3 regions of the Janthinobacterium goodfellowi genome follow, and region 3 is predicted to be linked to each of the others. Evidence: predicted binding sites of a transcription regulator. Region 3 holds the regulator's gene; each other region holds the start of a gene.
What was found. Region 3 encodes FNR, which switches genes on or off when oxygen is low (the NO sensors DNR and NnrR bind a similar motif). Its sites were predicted from a motif close to TTGATNNNNATCAA; they were not measured.
Positions count from the first base shown of each region.

Region 1: the regulator FNR is predicted to act here: its motif matches at 4,100-4,113, upstream of paaA (1,2-phenylacetyl-CoA epoxidase subunit PaaA).
Region 2: the regulator FNR is predicted to act here: its motif matches at 2,058-2,071, upstream of ACQ4WQ_RS05060 (OmpW/AlkL family protein).

Region 1 is NZ_JBNYXN010000006.1:33,849-40,233, reverse strand. Features, by position in the region: gene ACQ4WQ_RS21310 (cytochrome-c peroxidase) at 1-1,040, opposite strand, end outside; gene ACQ4WQ_RS21305 (M14 family metallopeptidase) at 1,394-2,518, opposite strand; gene ACQ4WQ_RS21300 (hypothetical protein) at 2,660-2,914, shown strand; gene paaX (phenylacetic acid degradation operon negative regulatory protein PaaX) at 3,001-3,930, opposite strand; gene paaA (1,2-phenylacetyl-CoA epoxidase subunit PaaA) at 4,197-5,186, shown strand; gene paaB (1,2-phenylacetyl-CoA epoxidase subunit PaaB) at 5,215-5,499, shown strand; gene paaC (1,2-phenylacetyl-CoA epoxidase subunit PaaC) at 5,514-6,266, shown strand; gene paaD (1,2-phenylacetyl-CoA epoxidase subunit PaaD) at 6,266-6,385, shown strand, end outside.
Region 2 is NZ_JBNYXN010000001.1:1,097,209-1,103,593, reverse strand. Features, by position in the region: gene ACQ4WQ_RS05070 (methionine ABC transporter permease) at 1-444, shown strand, start outside; gene ACQ4WQ_RS05065 (MetQ/NlpA family ABC transporter substrate-binding protein) at 470-1,297, shown strand; gene ACQ4WQ_RS05060 (OmpW/AlkL family protein) at 1,379-1,996, opposite strand; gene ACQ4WQ_RS05055 (LysR family transcriptional regulator) at 2,142-3,038, opposite strand; gene fur (ferric iron uptake transcriptional regulator) at 3,203-3,640, shown strand; gene ACQ4WQ_RS05045 (MerR family transcriptional regulator) at 3,710-4,072, shown strand; gene ACQ4WQ_RS05040 (NAD(P)H-dependent oxidoreductase) at 4,146-4,736, shown strand; gene ACQ4WQ_RS05035 (SpoIIE family protein phosphatase) at 4,917-6,122, shown strand; gene ACQ4WQ_RS05030 (SiaB family protein kinase) at 6,188-6,385, shown strand, end outside.
Region 3 is NZ_JBNYXN010000003.1:730,888-737,272, reverse strand. Features, by position in the region: gene ccoN (cytochrome-c oxidase, cbb3-type subunit I) at 1-699, shown strand, start outside; gene ccoO (cytochrome-c oxidase, cbb3-type subunit II) at 715-1,329, shown strand; gene ACQ4WQ_RS15745 (cbb3-type cytochrome oxidase subunit 3) at 1,331-1,534, shown strand; gene ccoP (cytochrome-c oxidase, cbb3-type subunit III) at 1,527-2,447, shown strand; gene ccoG (cytochrome c oxidase accessory protein CcoG) at 2,452-3,834, shown strand; gene ACQ4WQ_RS15730 (FixH family protein) at 3,897-4,421, shown strand; gene fnr (fumarate/nitrate reduction transcriptional regulator Fnr) at 4,425-5,183, opposite strand; gene ACQ4WQ_RS15720 (response regulator) at 5,423-6,385, shown strand, end outside.

The DNA of each region.
Region 1 (6,385 bases), on a different contig from region 3:
CGCTTGCGGTCGAACGGCGCTTCGCTGACGTTGACGTTGGCGCGGTACCTGGCGGGAAGGTCATTGAATTTCTGCACTTTTCCCCGCTTGTCGCGCGGATACCATTCTTGCGGATGCGTATCGCGCCGCACATAGAAGCGCAGGGCATCCGTCAGGTTGTCGAACACGCCGTTATGGAAAAATACCTGGCGCGTGGCCACATTGCGCAGGCTGGGTACCTTGAAGGCGCCGCATAACGCTGCTTTTTTTGCCAGGTCCGTGCGGTCGGGGCCGCATAAGCCCAGATCGAAATAGGCGGGGTCGGCCGTGGCGGGAATGCGCGGATTGCGCGGCACGCCCAGATTGTCGAAACTGAAGTCCGTAAACAAGGGCGGCGCGCCATGTTCTCCCCGCACGCTGGGGTGGCAAGCGGCGCAATTGCCCTTGCGTTCATCGTTGAACAGGGCCAGGCCCCGCAATTCTGCCAGCTCCAGCGGAACCTTGTTGGCCAGGTAGAGGTCATATTTGGAATCGTAGCGGTGAAAATCCGGCTCTTCCTGCTGGAATTGCTGCAAGGCATAGGTGATGCGGCGAAATGCCTGTTCCGGTTGCGCAAAGATGGCAGCGCCGAAGACCTGCTGGAATGCTTCCGCGTAACTGCCATTGCGCAGCCGTTCCACCACTTCATCCGTGCTGGCATTGGCCATTTCGTGCGCTGCCAGGAAAGGCCGTTCCGCTTGTTCCGCCAGGCTGGCGGCGCGGCCGTCCCAGTTGATGCCGCCGTTGGGCGCGCCTTCCTTATCAAAGCGGAAGGGCGGATTGTGTTCCAGGTAGCGCAGCGATGGCGTGGCGCGGTAGCCGTGTGCCCGGCCATCGGTGCCTCCCAGTTGCACGGCCAGTTTGTTGCCGGGCGCGTAAGCGTGGGCCGGGTCATGGCAGCTGGCGCACGACTGCTTGCCCGAGGCGGACAGGCTGGCATCGTGGAAGATGCGCCGCCCCAGCTGTGCGGCAGGGCTGAGTTCGGCCGCCGTGCCTGGCATGCCGTGCAAGCCAAGAAACAAGAATATGCACACGTGTGCAAATCGGGTCGGTGAAAATCGCGCCTCAGCGCGTGGCTGGTATTTGATGGTCATAGGTGGGTGCTTATCGGCAAGGGAAGGGACAGGCAATGCTGCGCCCAGTATAGGCAGCAATGGCCGGCGTGGCAACGATTAGCGATGCTGCGCTGCGCCATGGCGGCGCGCATGCCGATGCGCTCGTGTTCCCTGTAGAAAGCTGGTTCGGCAGGTACGCAGCCATGATGCCAGGGGCGAAGCCATGGATGCGTATTGCAGAGAATCGGCTTGCCGGGCGGGCATAAAAATGCCCCGGCGAGCGGGGCATGGGATCAAGCGGGCCGCCTCGGCCCTGGCGCTCAGGCGCGCAAGGTGGACAGGATAGGTTGCAGCACGGCCGCGCCCAGGGCAGCGCTGCGGGCGCCGCTCCAGCCCGTTTGCGGATCGGGATCGTTGGCGTTGTCCTTGAACGGCAGTTCCAGGGTCAGCGACAGGCAGCCGAAGGCGTGCGTGATGTGGGGCGAACCCATGGTCAGCACTTCCGGCGTGAACGGGCCGTCTTCATAGCCGTGCTCATTCTGGAAGTCGGGGCTGGCCACCTTGAAGTCGGCGATGAAGCGGTCTTGCGCGGCCTTCTGTGCTGGCGTAAAGTTTTCCAGCGCATCGCTGCCGGCCACGAAGACGTACGGCAAGCCTTCGTCGCCATGCACGTCGAGGAACAGGTCGCAACCGATTTCATGCATTTTCTGTTTCACCAGGAACACTTCCGGGCTGCGCTCCATGGTCGGCGTCATCCATTCGCGGTTCAGGTTGGCGCCGGCCGCGTTGGTGCGCAGGTTGCCATGCACGGAACCGTCCGGGTTCATGTTCGGCACCACGTAGAAGACGGCGTCTTGCAGGCACTGGCGGGCAAACGGGTTGGCCTGGTCCAGCAAGGCTTCGAGCATGCCTTCGACAAACCATTCCGCCATCGTCTCGCCCGGATGCTGGCGCGCGATGACCCAGACTTTTTTCTCGGCATCGGCGTCGCCGACGACCAGCAAATTCATGTCGCGGCCTTCCACGGTGCTGCCCAGGTCGATCAAGCGCACGAGCGGCGACGCTTGCGCGCTGTCGATCAGGGCCAGGTGGCGGTCCCATGGATACGGCTCGAAATAGGCGTAGTAGACGCTTTCTTCTTCCGGCGTGTGTTCGATGGTCATTACCGTGCCGTCAAAGCTGGTGGGCACGCGGAACCACGTTTCGCGGTCGTAGCTGGCCACGGCCTGATAATCTTTCCAGCCGTCCGGGTAGGCGGACTTGCCTGCGTTCATGAAGCGCATCGTGCACGCCTCGCCCTGCGCGCCTTGCAGGCGGAAGTAAAACCACTGCGTGATGTCGGCGTGGGAATCCTTGCGGATGTTCAGCTCGATGGATTGGGCATCGTCGGCGCGCAGCACCTCGATCGCGCCGGCGTCGAATTGCTGGCTGATTTTAATGGTCATGAGTGTTCCTGATAAAAACGTATGGGTTTTGCATCGTGTGCAATGGCGCGATGATACCCGTTTTAGCCACGCCTTTGTGCTGGCGCAAACGATGCTGGGCGCGCTTTGCTAACGTGGAAGCTCCGACACGGGGAGAGCATCATGGACGACCATAGCAACCACATACGCGAACTGGAAAAGAAAATCAGCGCCCTCAGCGACGCGCTGGCGCACCTGGGCAAGGGCACGACCTTGCAGGAATTGCTGCGCATCATACGTTTTCCTGGCTACACGACGCCGGCCGAATTCACCTTCAACGTCGCCATCCTCGACACCATGCTGGTGCAGGCCAATGCACTGGAAAAGCTGGGGCAGGATTTGCTGGCGGGGGCCAAGCAAGTGGTGGTGAAACAGTAGCTTGAGGTGGGTTTAGTCTCTTACCCTAAACGCAAAGGCTGGGGTCGGACCCTCAAGGGGCCGACCCCGGTACTACGCCGTTGGGTTCAGCTATTAAGTCCGCCAAAACGCTCGTAGAACCACGGCTCCACGTCGGGCGCGTGCTCGTCCTCGCGCCGCAGGGTGGCCAGGATATGTTCCTCGGCCGCCGCATACGTGATGCGGTACAGGTCGCGCGCCAGCGCATAGGCTTGCGTGCCAGGCCACGGTTCGGGCAGCAGTTCGACGGGCAGTTGCGGGTCGTGCAACTGCACGCGGCGGTAGGCGTGCGTCAGCAGCGAGCGGATGACGAACGCTTGCTCGGGATCGAAGGCGGGCGCTTCTTGCAGCAGGGTCAGCAGGGGCTGGAAGCTGGCGATGAATTTTTCGTAGCCAGCCATCACTTCCGACAAGTCCCAGCATTCGCCCACCATGTCGCGCAGGGGGCGCGTGCTGACGCCTGGCAACTCTGTTGTGTGGCAAACATACAGCTTGCCCTGCACTTCGTTGCGCACGAGGATATCTTCCAGCGCCTCCGTATTGCTGGCCGGGTGGCCAAAGATGCCAGGGGAAATCAAGCCGTAGCCCGCCCACAATAATTCCTTGCGCAGCGCGCCCCGTTCGGCGGCGCCGATGCTGCCGGCCGGCCCGATCACCAGGGTCCAGCTGCCATCCCAATGCACGACCAGCGGCGCGTAGATGCGGCGGTAGGCGCGTTCGAAGCGGGCCAGCGCTTCCGGGCGTATCGTATAGGCGCTGCGGCGGCCGTCGCGTTGCGAGCTGAGCCAGCCTTCCTGCGCCAGGCGGAACACGCTGGTGCGCAATAGCCGGTCATTGACGCCGAATGGCGCCAGCAGTTCGATCAGGCTGCCCAGCCAGATGGCGCCGCCGCGCGGCACGATGGCGTCGCCAAAGATGGTCATCACCAGGGACTTCGAGCGCGGTGGGTCGCTTTCCAGGAAATCGGCTATCCATGCCGTGCAGCGGGTGTTCTTCATGTGGTTCCGGTCTGGCCGTGTTGCGGTCGGTTCAATAAAAGCAGCAGTTTACTTGGCTGCGCGGGTAGCGCGGCAATAATTTGCCGGAAGCACGGGTAGCGCTCCATAGTGTTTTCTCATAAGCAATATCATACGCACAAAAAAGCGGCACAAGATACGATTTTTTAAAATGATTCACATCAAGTGTATGCAAATCGTTTTTTGTATCGTATTATCTGTTCATCGCACCGCGTTGCTGCGCAAATCAAAGACATGGGAGACACATCATGTACGCACAAATGGTTGAAACCGGCCTCAAGAACGTCCGCTCCATCGACGACATGGGCCAGGAAGAGCGCGCTTTCCAGGCGCGCATCGACGAAGGCATCAAGATCGAGGCCAAGGACTGGATGCCGGACGCCTACCGCAAGACCCTGATCCGCCAGATTTCGCAGCACGCCCACTCGGAAATCGTCGGCCAATTGCCCGAAGGTAACTGGGTCACGCGCGCACCGACCCTGAAACGCAAATCGATCCTGCTGGCGAAGATCCAGGACGAAGCGGGTCATGGCCTGTACCTGTATAGCGCCGCGGAAACCCTGGGCGTCTCGCGCGACGATTTGCTCGCTGCCTTGCATTCGGGCAAAGCCAAATATTCCAGCATCTTCAACTATCCCACCCTGTCGTGGGCCGACATGGGCGCCATCGGCTGGCTGGTCGACGGCTCCGCCATCATCAACCAGATTCCCCTCTGCCGCTGCTCCTACGGTCCGTATGCGCGCGCCATGATCCGCGTCTGCAAGGAAGAATCGTTCCATGCGCGCCAGGGCTACGACATCATGATGTCGCTGTGCAAGGGGACGCCCGAACAGAAAGCCATGGCGCAAGATGCCTTGAACCGCTGGTGGTGGCCATCGCTGATGATGTTCGGCCCGTCCGATGCCGCCTCCGTCAACAGCGCCCAATCGGCGCAATGGCGCATCAAGCTGTTCTCGAACGATGAATTGCGCCAGCGCATGGTCGACCAGACCGTGCCGCAAATCGAATACCTGGGCCTGACCGTGCCCGATCCCGACCTGAAGTTCAACGCGGAGACGGGCCATTATGAATTCGGCGAGATCGACTGGTCCGAGTTCAACAATGTCCTGAAGGGCAATGGCCCGTGCAACCGCGAGCGTTTGCAAACGCGCGTGAAAGCGTATGAAGACGGTGCATGGTTCCGCGATGCCTTGGTCGCCTATGCCGACAAGCAAGCCGCTAACAAAGCAGCAGCGTAATTACATAAGACAGATAGGGGATAGCAACATGAGCAAAGAATGGCCTTTGTGGGAAGTTTTCATCCGCAGCCAGCACGGCCTGGCGCACAAGCATGTGGGCAGCCTGCACGCTTCCGACGCCACCATGGCGGTCAACCATGCGCGCGACGTCTATACGCGCCGCAATGAAGGCGTGAGCATCTGGGTGGTGCGCGCGGCCGATATCGTCGCCAGCAGCCCTGGCGACAAGGGCGCCCTGTTCGAGCCGTCGAACAGCAAGGTGTACCGCCATCCCACCTTCTTCCCGATGCCGGAAGAAGTCAAGAACCTGTGATGGGAGCGCCTGCAATGGATGACAAGGTCAATTACCTCCTGCGCCTGGGCGACAATGCCCTGATCCTCAGCCAGCAGCTGTCGCAGCTGTGCGGCAAGGGACCGGCGCTGGAAGAAGACATGGCGCTGACCAACGTGGCGCTCGACCTGCTGGGCCAGACGCGTTTGTGGTTCAGCTATGCGGCGGAACTGGAAAACGCGGGCCGCGACGAGGACGACATCGCCTTCTTGCGCGACGCCCACGATTTCAAGAATTGCCTGCTGGTCGAACAGCCGAACGGCAATTACGCCGACACCATGATGCGCCAGTTCTTCTTCGACAGCTGGCATTACTTCCAGCTGCTGGAACTGACGAAATCGACGGATGCGCGCATCGTCGAAGTGGCGCACAAGTCGATCAAGGAAGTCACGTATCACCTGCGCCGCAGCGGCGACCTGATCGTGCGCCTCGGCGACGGCACGGCGGACAGCCATGCGAAAACGCAGGCCGCAGCCGACAAGCTGTGGATGTACACGGGCGAGATGTTCAAGTACGACGCCGTCGACCAGGCCATGGTCGCCACCGGCATCGCGCCGCCATCGGACGTGCTGCGCCGGGCGTTCCTCGAGCACGTGGCCGAGATCTTCGCCGAAGCCACCTTGATCATGCCGGCGCCCGACGCGTGGATGCAAAAGGGCGGCAAGCAGGGCACGCACACGGAACACCTGGGTTTTATTCTGGCCGAGATGCAGTTCCTGCAGCGCGCCTACCCCGGGGCGGAGTGGTAATGAACACGGCTGCGGCAGCGCTGGACGCGGCCCAGGTCTGGGCCTGGCTGGGCGACGTACCGGACCCGGAAATCCCCGTCATTTCGGTGGTGGACCTGGGCATCGTGCGCGCCGTGGAA
Region 2 (6,385 bases), on a different contig from region 3:
CTGCTCGTCGCGCTGACGCCGTTTACGCGCATCATCGCGGGCACCTCGATCGGCCCGCTGGCGGCCAGCGTGCCGCTGTCGTTCGCCGCCATTCCCTATCTGGCGCGCCTGGTGGAACAGAACCTGCGCGAAGTGCCGCGCGGCGTGATCGAGGCGGCGCACGCCATGGGCGCGTCGGAAATGCAGATCATCTTCCGCGTGCTGCTGGTCGAAGCGCGCTCCGGCCTCGTGCTGGCGCTGACCGTGCTGTCGATCAGCTTCCTGTCGTATTCGGCCGTGGCCGGCGTGGTGGGCGGCGGCGGCATCGGCGACCTGGCCATCCGCTATGGCTACTACCGCTTCGAGACGGACATCATGGTCGCCACCGTGGCCATCCTGATCGTGCTGGTGCAAACCATCCAGTTCGCCGGCACGCGCATCGCCAAGCGCCTCGACAAACGTTAATTCATATTCAGAAACAAGGACCTGCATGAACCACCTTCGCCGTAATTTGCTCCTGGCCGCCGCCAGCCTGGCCTTCGCCACCGCCGCCCACGCCAAGGACCCGAAAGAACTCGTCATCGGCACCAGCTCCGGCCCGTATTCCGACCAGCTGAAGCTGGGCATCAAGCCTATCCTGGAAAAACAGGGCTACAAGGTCAAGATCGTGGAATTCAACGACTACGTGCAGCCGAACTATGCGCTGGCCGAAGGCTCGCTGGACGCCAACGTGTTCCAGCATATCGTCTACCTGACCAAGTTCGCCACCGATAACAAGCTGCCATTGAGCGCCCTGATCACCGTGCCGACCATGCCGATCGGTCTGTACGGCGGCAAGCAGAAGTCCCTGGCGGAAGTCAAGAACGGCGCCACCATCACCATGCCGAACGACCCCACCAACCAGGCGCGCGCGCTGGTGATGCTGGCCAAGATGGGCTGGATCAAGCTCAAACCGAACGTCGACCCGCTGCGCGCTTCCGAGCGCGACGTGCTGGACAACCCGAAGAAGCTGAAACTGGTGCCGCTGGAAGCGGCGCAGCTGCCACGTTCGCTGGCCGATGCCGACTATGCTTTTGTGAACGGCAACTTCGCCCTGGCCGCCGGCATGAAGCTGACGTCGGCCCTGGCCGTGGAAAAGATCTCGGACAGCTACATCAACCTGGTGGCCATCCGCACGGCCGACAAGGCCAAGCCATGGGTCAAGGACCTGGAAGCGGCCTACCGCTCGCGCGCCTTCCTCGACGCGACGAACAAGTATTTGGCCGGCTACGAAAAGACGGACTACCAGCTGGCGCTGGAAAAGACGCTGAAAAAATAAACGGCGCATGCAATGCAAAAAGGACGGCCAAGGCCGTCCTTTTTTATTGTCCGCGCCTTGCGGGCGCTATCGACACTACATTTAGAAGCGGTAGCCGACGCCTACACCGATCAGCAATGGATCAACCTTGACTTCGCTGGCCTTGGCGCCACCGATGAACACGTCGCTGCGGATCTGCACTTTCTTGATGTCGAAGTTCAGGGACCAGTTTTTGTCCAGCTTGTAATCGACACCGGCTTGCAGCGAGTAACCCCAGCTGTCATGCTCCAGGCGGCCGGCGCCGTTCAGCAATTTCACGTCCGAGATATTCGTGTAGTTCACGCCCGCGCCCACGTAAGGGCTGAACTGTTTTTCAGGCATGAAGTGGTATTGCAGCGACAGGGTCGGTGGCAGGTGCTTGAAGGTACCAATATTGTTGCCGTCGAGCTTGACGTCATGCTTTTGCGGGTAGGTCAAGATCAGCTCGGCAGCGATATTCGGCGTGAAGAAGTACGAAATATCGATTTCAGGAATCGTCTTGCTGCTGACCGTCAAACGGTCGGATGCGCCGACGCCACCAACAGGAGCAGATTTATCGGCCGGATCGATATGCACGGCGCGGGCGCGGACCAGCCAAGGGCTTTCCTGTGCCATCGCATTGCCGGCGAATGCGCCGATGGCGGCCAAAACGATTGCTGCTGCAGTTGCGGACTTTTTCATTTTATTTCCCTCTGTCGTTAAGTAACGCTGCGAAGTCTAAGAGTGCAGTGCAACAAAAACTTTGATCCACATCAAATAGTGCTAGATGGCATCAACAGAGGGATTTTTTCCTTTGCCCAGGTCAAGAAAATGCGGCGTTGCAAAATCACGCCGCCTCGGCGAACAGGCTGGCGACCCAGTCGGCAAACACGCGCACGCGCGGCGACAATTGCCGGTGATGGGGATACAGCACGGACACAGGCAGCGGGTCGGGACGCCAGTCCCGCAGCACTTCCACCAGCTCGCCGGCCGCCAGCGCCCGCTCCAGGTGATAACGGGGCGCCTGGATCAAGCCCATGCCCGCGCGGCAGCACGCGTGATACGCGTCCGCATTGTTGACGGACACCGTGCCCGGCAAGGCCACGCTGTGCCGCTGCCCATCCGCCTTGAAATCGAAGGGCCAGACCTTGCCTGTCTGGGCGGAAAAGAAATTGACGGCGCGATGCCCCGCCAGCTGCGCCAGGTTCTCCGGCGTGCCGTGCGCGGCCAGGTAGGCGGGGCTGGCACAGGTCACCTGCTCCAGCAGCGCCACCCTGCGCACCACCATCGACGAGTCGCCCAGTTCGCCCACGCGCAGCACGCAATCGACGCCTTCGCGCACCAGGTCGACGAGGCGGTCGCCCATGCCGATTTCCAGTTCGATCAAGGGATAGCGGGCGCAGAACTGCTCCAGCACGGGCATGACGAAGTGCATGGCCAGGGTCGCGTGCAAGTCGATGCGCAGCTTGCCGGCCGGCTGCTGCGCCGCCGAGGAAAACACGGCTTCCGTTTCTTCCAGGTCCGCCAGCAGGCGTGCGCAGCGCTGGTAATACGCCTCGCCATCGGGCGTGGGCGTGACTTGCCGCGTGGTCCGCTGCAGCAGGCGCACGCGCAGCCGCGCTTCGAGTTGCTTGATCGCGTGCGTGACGGTCGCCTTCGGATAGCCGAGGTCATGCGCCGCCTGCGTGAAACTGCGCAGTTCGACGATGCGCGTAAAGATGCGCATCGCATCGAATCGGTCCATGTCCCCTCCATTGTTATTGCCTGCTGCACAGTGTAGCGATGTGAGCGCGATTTTTCCATCATCCGCCCCATGCAGTTCGCACGACACAAATGAGAATAGTAATGATTATCATTTGCGATATAATGGCTTACCTCGCTTGGCGACTACAACAAGGAATGGGAGACATGGATATATTGAGGGAACTGCGTGAATCGGGCTTGAAGGTAACTATCCCCCGCCTGCGGATTCTGCAGCTGTTCCAGGAAGGCACGATCAAGCACCTGAGTGCGGACGATGTCTATAAACTCTTGCTGGCCGAAAAGATCGACGTGGGCCTGGCCACCATCTACCGCGTGCTGACGCAGTTTGCCGAAGCGGGCATCCTGTTTCGCCGGCACTTCGAATCGGGCCACGCCGTCTTCGAGCTGAACGAAGGCCAGCACCACGACCACCTGGTCTGCACGGGCTGCGGCAAGGTCGATGAATTCGTCGACGAAGGCATCGAACTGCGCCAGAACGAAATCGCCGCCGAACGGGGCTTCGTGCTGCACGAGCACGCGCTGTCGCTGTACGGCACCTGCGCCGAGTGCACGGCGAAGAAAATCCCGCCGCGCCGGGCCTGAAGGTGCCTGGGCCGCCTGGACACCACTGCCTTGCGGTAAGATTCGCTCACGCTCGAGAAAGGATCACCCATGTACATCGGAGAAATCGCCCGCCTGGCGGGCACCTCGCCCAAGGCCTTGCGCCACTATGAAGCGCTCGGCTTGCTGGGCGATGTGCGCCGTTCCGGCGCCTACAGAGTCTACACGCAGCAAGACCTGGCGCAGGTCAAACTGATACGGCAGGCCCAGGTCCTGGGCTTCCGCCTGGCTGAACTGCTGCCCGTCCTGGCCGGCGACGAGACCGACTGGGCCGCCCTGTCGCGGCACATCGATGCCAAGCGCGCGCAGGTGCGGCAGGATATCGCCCGCCTGCGCCAGCTCGACGTGCAACTGGCCGATATCGACACGGAAATCCGCGACTGCCTGGCGCGCCAGCAACTGCAGGCAGCCTGAAAATCCGCGCTTGACTCTGCCATTAGGGGCAGGCTTTAGCATGCAAGCTCTTCTTTAACGGACAGCCTGCATCATGACCAAAACGACACCCAAGCGCATCTTGATTCTCCTCGGCCACCCATCCAGCGACAGTTTCTGCGCCGCCCTGGCCGAGGCCTACGCCGCCACGGCCCGCAGCGCAGGCCATACCGTGCGCGAAGTGCGCCTGGGCCAGCTGGATTTCGACCAGAACCTGCATGAAGGCTACCGCCAGGTGCAGCCGCTGGAGCCGGACTTGCTGGCCGCGCAGGAAGCCATCATCTGGGCCGAACACCTGGTGTTCGCCTACCCGATCTGGTGGGGCGGCGCGCCGGCCCTGCTGAAAGGCTTTGTCGACCGCATCTTCCTGCCCGGCTTTGCCTTCAAGTATCGCCCGGGCAAGGCCTTTCCCGCCCAGTTGCTGCTGGGACGCACGGCGCAGCTGCTGGTGGCGATGGATACGCCGCCCTGGTATTTCCGCTGGGTCTACCACATGCCCGGCATCCACCAGCTGCGCAAGACGACCCTGGAATTTTGCGGCGTCAAGCCCGTCAAGGTGGCCAGCTTTGGCCCCATGATCGATTCCACCGAAGCGCAGCGGACGCGCTGGCTGGAACAGGCGCAGGCGCTGGCGCGGCGCCTGTAAGCCCGGCAACGGCTTGCCATGCAGCCATCTTGCATACGGTTTTGACAAGCCGGTAATCAAGCCGTCATATTCACAGGCTACCATGATGATATTGCCTGTTTGTCAGTCGCCTTGCTCTCGCGACAACAAGGGTCCGATCGTCATGTAAAGGTAGCCGCTGTGGAGTTCAACGCTTCTCGATTGCATCTTCCCCGTTATCGCACGTCGGTGGCGCTTGATCTGTGCATTCCCACGGAATCCGTGCAGGCCGACGCCAGCAACTTCGCCGTGCTGGAACTGTTCACGGAGCGGCGTGACATGATGAGCCTGCCCGTCACGGAGCAGCAAAAGCCCATCGGCTTGATCAGCCGCAATATCTTCATGTCGCAGATGTCCAAGCCCTTTTATCACGAGGTCTACGGCAAGAAGAGCTGCATCGCCTTCATGGACAAGGAACCGCTGATCGTCGATGGCGCCATGAGCATCGAAGACCTCACCTTCCGCGCCGTCGAGGCGGGAGAGAAGGCGCTGGCCGACGGCTTCATCATCACCGAAGATGGCGCGCTGGCCGGCGTGGGCTTCGGCTTGCAGCTGATGAACGTGGTGGCCACCATGCAGGCGGAAAAGAACCGGCAGATCATGCACAGCATCGATTACGCCAGCGTGATCCAGCGCGCGCTGCTGCGCACTTCCGATGCGGAATTGCGCGCCACCCTGCCCGACGCCCACCTGGAATGGCAGCCGCGCGACGTCGTCGGCGGCGACTTCTACTTTTTCGAACGTTACGAAGGAGGCTGGTTCGCCGCCATCGCCGACTGCACGGGCCACGGCGTGCCAGGCGCCTTCATGACCCTGATCGCCTCGTCGGCCCTGAGCCAGGCCTTGCGCGAACGGGGGCCGCGCGATCCGGCCGCCCTGATCGGCGCCGTCAGCCGCGCCATCAAGACCCTGCTGGGCCAGGACGGCGCCGACAGCGCCCACGCCGGCTCGAACGACGGCATGGATTGCGCCTTCCTCTGCTACGACACGGCCAGCGCCAGCCTGCGTTTCGCGGGGGCGAAACTGGCGCTGCACGTGGTGGCGCCGGGCGAAGACGCCGTGCGCGCCATCGACGGCGCGCGCATGGGCGTGGGCTATGTCGACACGCCGGCCGGCTACTGCTGGCACAACGAGACGCCCGACATTCCCGCCGGCAGCCTGCTGTTCATCACCACCGACGGCTTGCTCGACCAGATCGGCGGCGCGCGCGACATCGCCTATGGCAAGCGGCGCATGCGCGAGCAGCTGCTGGCGCGGCGCGACGCGCCGGCCAGCGACGTGGCAGCGGCCCTGCTGCAGGACAGCGCCGCCTGGCAAGGCGCGCAACCACGCCGCGACGACCTGACCTTTTTCTGTTTCCGCCTGTAGTTCGGGCGCCATCGAGCCACCTTATCAACAAGACACCGGGTCACCGGCTAGCCAGGAGCACGGACGTGCTGTACGAAGAATTCAACGAGTTTTGGGATGTGGCCCGCAAGCGCAACATCATCTTTTTTTACGTGGGCTATTTCTCGCAGCACGTGGTCAGCGCCATTTCCGAAACCATCAAGGCGCGCCTCGATACGGCCGGCGCGGCCGGACCCACGCGGCGGCGCATCTTTTCCTCGTTCATCGAGATGTCGCAAAACATC
Region 3 (6,385 bases):
GCGCTGATCTTCACCTACATGTGGGCGGGCCCGCACCACCTGCACTACACGGCCTTGCCTGACTGGACGCAATCGATCGGCATGGTCTTCTCGCTGGTCCTGCTGGCGCCAAGCTGGGGCGGCATGATCAACGGCATCATGACCCTGTCGGGCGCCTGGCACAAGCTGCGCACCGACCCGATCCTGAAATTCATGATCGTCTCGCTGTCGTTCTACGGCATCGCCACCTTCGAAGGTCCGATGATGTCGATCAAGACCATCAACTCGCTGTCGCACTACACCGACTGGACCGTGGCCCACGTGCATGCGGGCGCTCTGGGCTGGGTGGGCTTCATCACCATGGGTTCGATCTACTATCTGCTGCCGCGCCTGGCGGGCCGCACGCAGATGCACAGCACGCGCCTGGTCGACGTGCACTTCTGGGTGGCCACCATCGGCATCGTGCTGTACATCGCCGCCATGTGGATCGCCGGCGTGATGCAGGGCCTGATGTGGCGCGCGGTCAATCCGGACGGCACCCTGACCTACACCTTTGTCGAAAGCGTGAAAGCAACGTATCCGTACTACGTGGTGCGCGTGGCCGGTGGCCTGCTGTACCTGTCGGGTATGTGCATCATGGGCTACAACACCTGGATGACTCTGCGCGGCAGCAAACTCCCCGTCGCCCGCATTCCGGAACTGAACGCGGCGCACGCCTGATAGGAGCAAAAGCAAATGAAATTTTCACATGCATGGATTGAGAAAAACCCCTGGCTGCTGATCGCCCTGGTCACGGTGGTGATCAGTATCGGCGGCGCCGTCGAGATCGTCCCCCTGTTCTTCCAGAAGAGCACGACGGAGCCCGTCGCCGGCCTGAAACCGTATTCGCCGCTGCGCCTGGCGGGCCGCGACATCTACGTGCGCGAAGGCTGCTACAACTGCCACTCGCAGATGGTGCGTCCGCTGCGCGCGGAAACGGAACGCTATGGCCACTATTCGGTCGCCGGCGAGTTCGTCTACGACCGTCCGTTCCAGTGGGGTTCCAAGCGCACGGGTCCCGACCTGGCCCGCGTGGGCGCCCGCTACAGCGACGAATGGCACCGCACGCACTTGAACAACCCGCGCGACGTGGTGCCCGAGTCGAACATGCCGGCCTACCCATGGCTGGCGAAGACCAAGCTGGTACCCGACGACATCATGCCGAAGATGCGCGCCCTGAAACGCCTGGGCCAGCCGTACAGCGATGAAGAGATCGCCGCCGGCCCCGCGCAGCTGCAGGACAAGACGGAAGAAGACGCCCTGGTCGCCTATCTGCAAGGCCTCGGTACATTAATCAAAACAAGGAATTAGCATGGCAATCGAAAACCTGTTTGACAGCGCCAGCAGCGTCATGACGGTGGTTTCCTTTACGACGTTCGTGGGCATCCTGTGGTGGACGTTCAGCCGCAGCAATGGCGACTTCGACGCGGCGGCGCGCCTGCCGTTCGCCGACGACGCGCTCGACTATCCGGCCGAGGCCGAGACGAACCTGGCGAAGGAGCGCAACCATGGCTGACTTTACCAACGGCTTCTGGAATATCTACATCGTCGTGCTGTCCCTGCTGGGCATCATCGGCTGCGGCGTGCTGCTGTACTCGCAGTCGAAAGTGAAAGTGGCCGCCGGCGCCCCCGCCGACGGCACCACGGGCCACGTCTGGGACGAGGACTTGAAGGAACTCAATACGCCGATGCCGCGCTGGTGGATGTGGCTGTTCTACATCACCATCGTCTTCGCGCTGGCCTACCTGTTCCTGTACCCGGGCCTGGGCACCTATGCCGGCAGCCTGGGCTGGAAATCGACGGGCCAGTACGAAGAAGAGCTGAAGAAGGCGGAAGCCGACTACGGTCCCCTGTTCAACAAGTACCTGAGCCAGGACTTGAAGACGGTGGCCGCCGATCCGCAGGCGCAAGCGATCGGCCAGCGTTTGTTCCTGACCTACTGCGCGCAATGCCACGGTTCGGATGCGCGCGGCAACAAGGGCTTCCCCAACCTGACCGACAAGGACTGGCTGTATGGCGGCGATCCCGACATCATCAAGACCACCATCATGCACGGCCGCAATGGGCAGATGCCGCCGATGGGCGCCGCGCTGGGTTCCGAAAAGGATGTCGAGAACGTGGCCCATTATGTGCTGAGCCTGTCCGGTTCCACCTCGGACCCCGTCAAGTCCGTGCTGGGCAAGGCCAAGTTCGGCGCCTGCATGGCCTGTCACGGCGCCGATGCGAAGGGCAACCAGATGCTCGGTGCGCCCAACCTGACGGACAAGATCTGGCTGTACGGCGGCAGCGCCGATACCATCATGGAAACCGTGCGCAAGGGGCGCAACAACACCATGCCGGCCTTCAGCGACTTCCTCGGCGAATCCAAGGTACACGTGCTGTCGGCGTATGTCTGGAGCCTGTCGAATCCCCAGACGCCCGTGAAATGATGTAATGGAACCTCAAGTCATCAAGATGTATGCGGCCCGCGAGCAAATCTACCCTCGCGAGGCCAAAGGACGCTACGCTACCTGGCGATGGGTATGCGTATGGCTTACCCAGCTCGCGTTCTACGGCTTGCCGTGGTTGACCTGGAATGGCAGGCAAGCCCTGCTGTTCGATTTGACCACGCGCAAGTTCTACATTTTCGGCGTCGTGCTGTGGCCCCAGGATTTCATCTATCTGGCGGCCCTGCTGATCATCTGTGCATATCTGCTGTTCCTCGTCACGGCCATTGCCGGGCGGGTGTGGTGCGGGTTCTCTTGCCCGCAAACGGTGTACACGGAAATCTTCCTGTGGGTCGAACGCCGCATCGAGGGCACGCGCAGCGCGCGCATGGCCCTCGACAAGCAGGGCCCCTCCGTGCGCAAGGCATTCAAGAAGACGGCCAAGCACCTGGTCTGGGGCGCCATCGCCCTGTGGACGGGCTTTACCTTTGTCGGCTACTTCACGCCGATCAAGGAACTGGCGCGCGAGGTGACCACCCTCAATTTCGGTCCCTGGGAATGGTTCTGGGTCTTGTTCTACAGCCTGGCAACCTACGGCAACGCGGGCTGGCTGCGCGAGCAGGTGTGCAAATACATGTGCCCCTACGCGCGCTTCCAGAGCGCCATGTTCGACCAGGACACCCTGATCATCACCTACGATGCCAAGCGCGGCGAACCACGCGGCGCGATGAGCAAGAAGGCCGGCAACAACGACAAGCTGGGCGACTGCATCGATTGCACCCTGTGCGTGCAGGTGTGTCCGACCGGCATCGATATCCGCAACGGCCTGCAGTATGAATGCATCGGCTGCGCCGCCTGCGTCGACGCCTGCAATACCGTGATGGACAAGGTCGAGCGGCCGCGTGGCCTGATACGCTACAGCACCGACCATGCGATGGAAAACAACTTCAATTCGAAGCAGATCCGCCAGCGCGCCATGCGCCCGCGCGTGCTGATCTACACGTCCATCCTGGCCCTGATCATCATCGCCGTGTGTACTTCGCTGGCCCTGCGCACGCCGCTGAAAATGGACGTGATCCGCGACCGCGGTTCGATGGGACGCGAAGTGGAAGACGGCATGATCGAAAACGTCTATCGTTTGCAGATCATGAACACCTCGGAGCAAAGCCAGCATTTCAAAATCAGCGCATCCGGCTTGCCGGGCCTGACCTTGCTGACGCGCGAAGAAGTGACCTTGCAGCCGACGGAAACGCTGGGCTGGCCGATCCGCCTGCGCGTGCCGCACGGCGTCGGCGAGAAGGGGTCGAACAAGATAGCGATCGAATTGCACTCGCTGGACGATCCGTCGCTGCATGTGCGCGAAAGCGCGGTCTTCATCGTGCCGCGCTAATGCAGGAAGGCCGGTCCCCGCATGGGGGCTGGCCGTACACACAGAAACACAGGAGAAATACCATGTCCGACAGTCTGAAACTGCAAGCTCCCGTTGCCCCGTGGTACAAGCATCGCTGGCCATGGCTGCTGATGATCGGTCCCGGCCTGTCCGTGGTCGTCGGCAGCTTCATGGGCTATATCGCGTTTACGCAGCCCGACGCGCTGGTGGTGGGCGATTATTACAAGCAGGGCAAGGCGATCAACCAGGATTTGCGGCGCGATACGGTCGCCAGCAACCTGGCGATGGATACGACCCTGGCGTATGACGTCGCTGCAGCGCGCCTCAGCGGTTCCGTGCACAGCTTCGGCAAGGCGTACCAGGGGCCGCTGCAGCTGCACCTGGCGCATGCGACCCTGCCGGAAAAGGATATCAAGCTGCTGGTGCAGCCCGATGCGGCCGGCAATTTCTCGGTGGCGCTGCCGATGCTCGAGCGCAGCCGCTGGCAGGTGCTGGTGGAAAACGACAAACGCGAGTGGCGCCTGTCCGGCATCTGGACCTGGCCGTTGCAACGCAGCATCGCGCTGCACGCGGATGAGGAACTGTAAGCCTTATTTACAGACGTCGGTGCCGGCCGTAATGGCTTTTAACTTGGCCGGCTGCAGGATCTCGATCTCGCGGTTGGAGACGCGCAGCCAGCCTTCCTTCTTGAACTTGGACAGCAGGCGGCTGACGCTCTCGATGGTCAGGCCCAGGTAGTTGCCGATTTCCTCGCGCGACATGCGCAGCTGGAAATTGCTGCCAGAATAGCCGCGCGCCTCATAGCGCGACGCCAGGTTGACGATGAAGGCGGCAAAGCGCTGCGTCGCCTGCATATTGCCCAGCAACAGCATCACGCTTTGCTCGCGCGTGATTTCCTGGCTCATCATGCGGTGGAAATGGCGGAGCAGGGTCGGCATATTGCCCAGCAATTGTTCCAGGCTGGAAAACGGGATTTCACACACTTCGCTGTCTTCCAGCGCCACCGCATTACAGTGGTGGCGGTCGGCGCTGATGGCGTCCATGCCCAGCAGTTCGCCGGCCATCTGGAAACCCGTCACCTGCTCTTCGCCGCCCGGATTGATCTGGTACGTCTTGAAGTGCCCCAGGCGGATCGCGTACAGGTTCTGGAACGAGTCGCCGATGCGGAACAGCGAGGCGCCGCGCACGATCTTGCGGCGGCGGCCGATGATCTGGTCCAGCCTGTCCATGTCGCCCACATCAAGGCCCATCGGCAGGCACAATTGATGCATGCTGCACGTCGAGCATCGCGCTCGCAACGCTTCCACGTTCACTGTGGGCAAGGTTGGAGTGAGTAGCGCTTCAGTCATGTCGGTACCTTTAAGAAAATGCAACAACAAGTTTACTGCATACCGGGTTGCCGTGTGCCAATTTCACCGTAATTTCGGCGAATAAACGACGTCCAGCCTTTAATTATATGGCAACATCGTCAAAAGCCCATGCGGAGAGGGCAATTTGCGTGGCGGCGCTTGCCAAGCTGGGGTATTGATAGGAAAATTCCTGACAGCATTATCTGCCGCCTGTGCCGCACGGTACTGAAAAGGAAATCATGAAGCCTCTCGGCATCAAAGCAAAAGTCGCGCTGGCTACCAGCCTGACCTCGATCGCCATGATCGCGCTGGTCACCATGATCCAGGTGCAGCACATGCGCGACGATTTCACCCGGGTCCTGCTGAGCCAGCAATCGTCGCTGATCACCCGCACCGCCGCCGAACTCGACGACAAGCTGGGCATGCTGCTGCAGATCGTCACCCTGACGGCACGGCAGCAGCCGCCGGAACTGATCGGCCAGCCCGCCCAATTGCGCGACTACTATTCGCGCCGCTCGATGCTGGTGCTGTTCGACGACGTGCTGGTGCTCGACGCGTACGGCGCCGTCGTGGCCGACATGCCGGAAGTGGCGGGGCGCGCCGGCATCAACGTCGCCGAGCGCGAGTACTTCCAGACCGTGCTGCGCACGCGCCAGCCCATGATCACCGAGCCGATGCTGGGCAAATCGAGCGGCATGCCCATCGTGCAGATGGTCGCGCCCATACTCGCCGCCGATGGCCGGGTGGCCGGCGTGTTGATCGGCGTGCTGCGCCTGTACAAGGACAACCTGCTGGGCCGCCTGCGTTCGGAAAAGATCGGCAAGAGCGGCTATTACTTCATCCTCACGCGCGGCGCCGTGCCGCGCTATGTGCTGCACCCCGACACCAGCCGTTTGCTGCAGCCGCGCCTGCCGAACGCCAACCTGACGACCACCCAGCTGCTGAAGGACGATGGCGAAGGCACCATGGTCAGCACCAACAGCCGCGGCATCACGGCCGTCAACAGTTTCAAGCGCCTGAAATCGGTGAACTGGCTGCTGGCCGCCTCGCTGCCCCTCGACGACGCCTTCGAACCGTTCGACGGCGTGCTGTACCGGCTGGTGCTGTGGAGCATCCTCGCCTCGCTGCTGGCCGCAGCCGTTCTGGGCTGGGTCACCGTGCGCCTGCTCTCGCCCCTGGTGCGCCTGCGCGACACCCTGCAG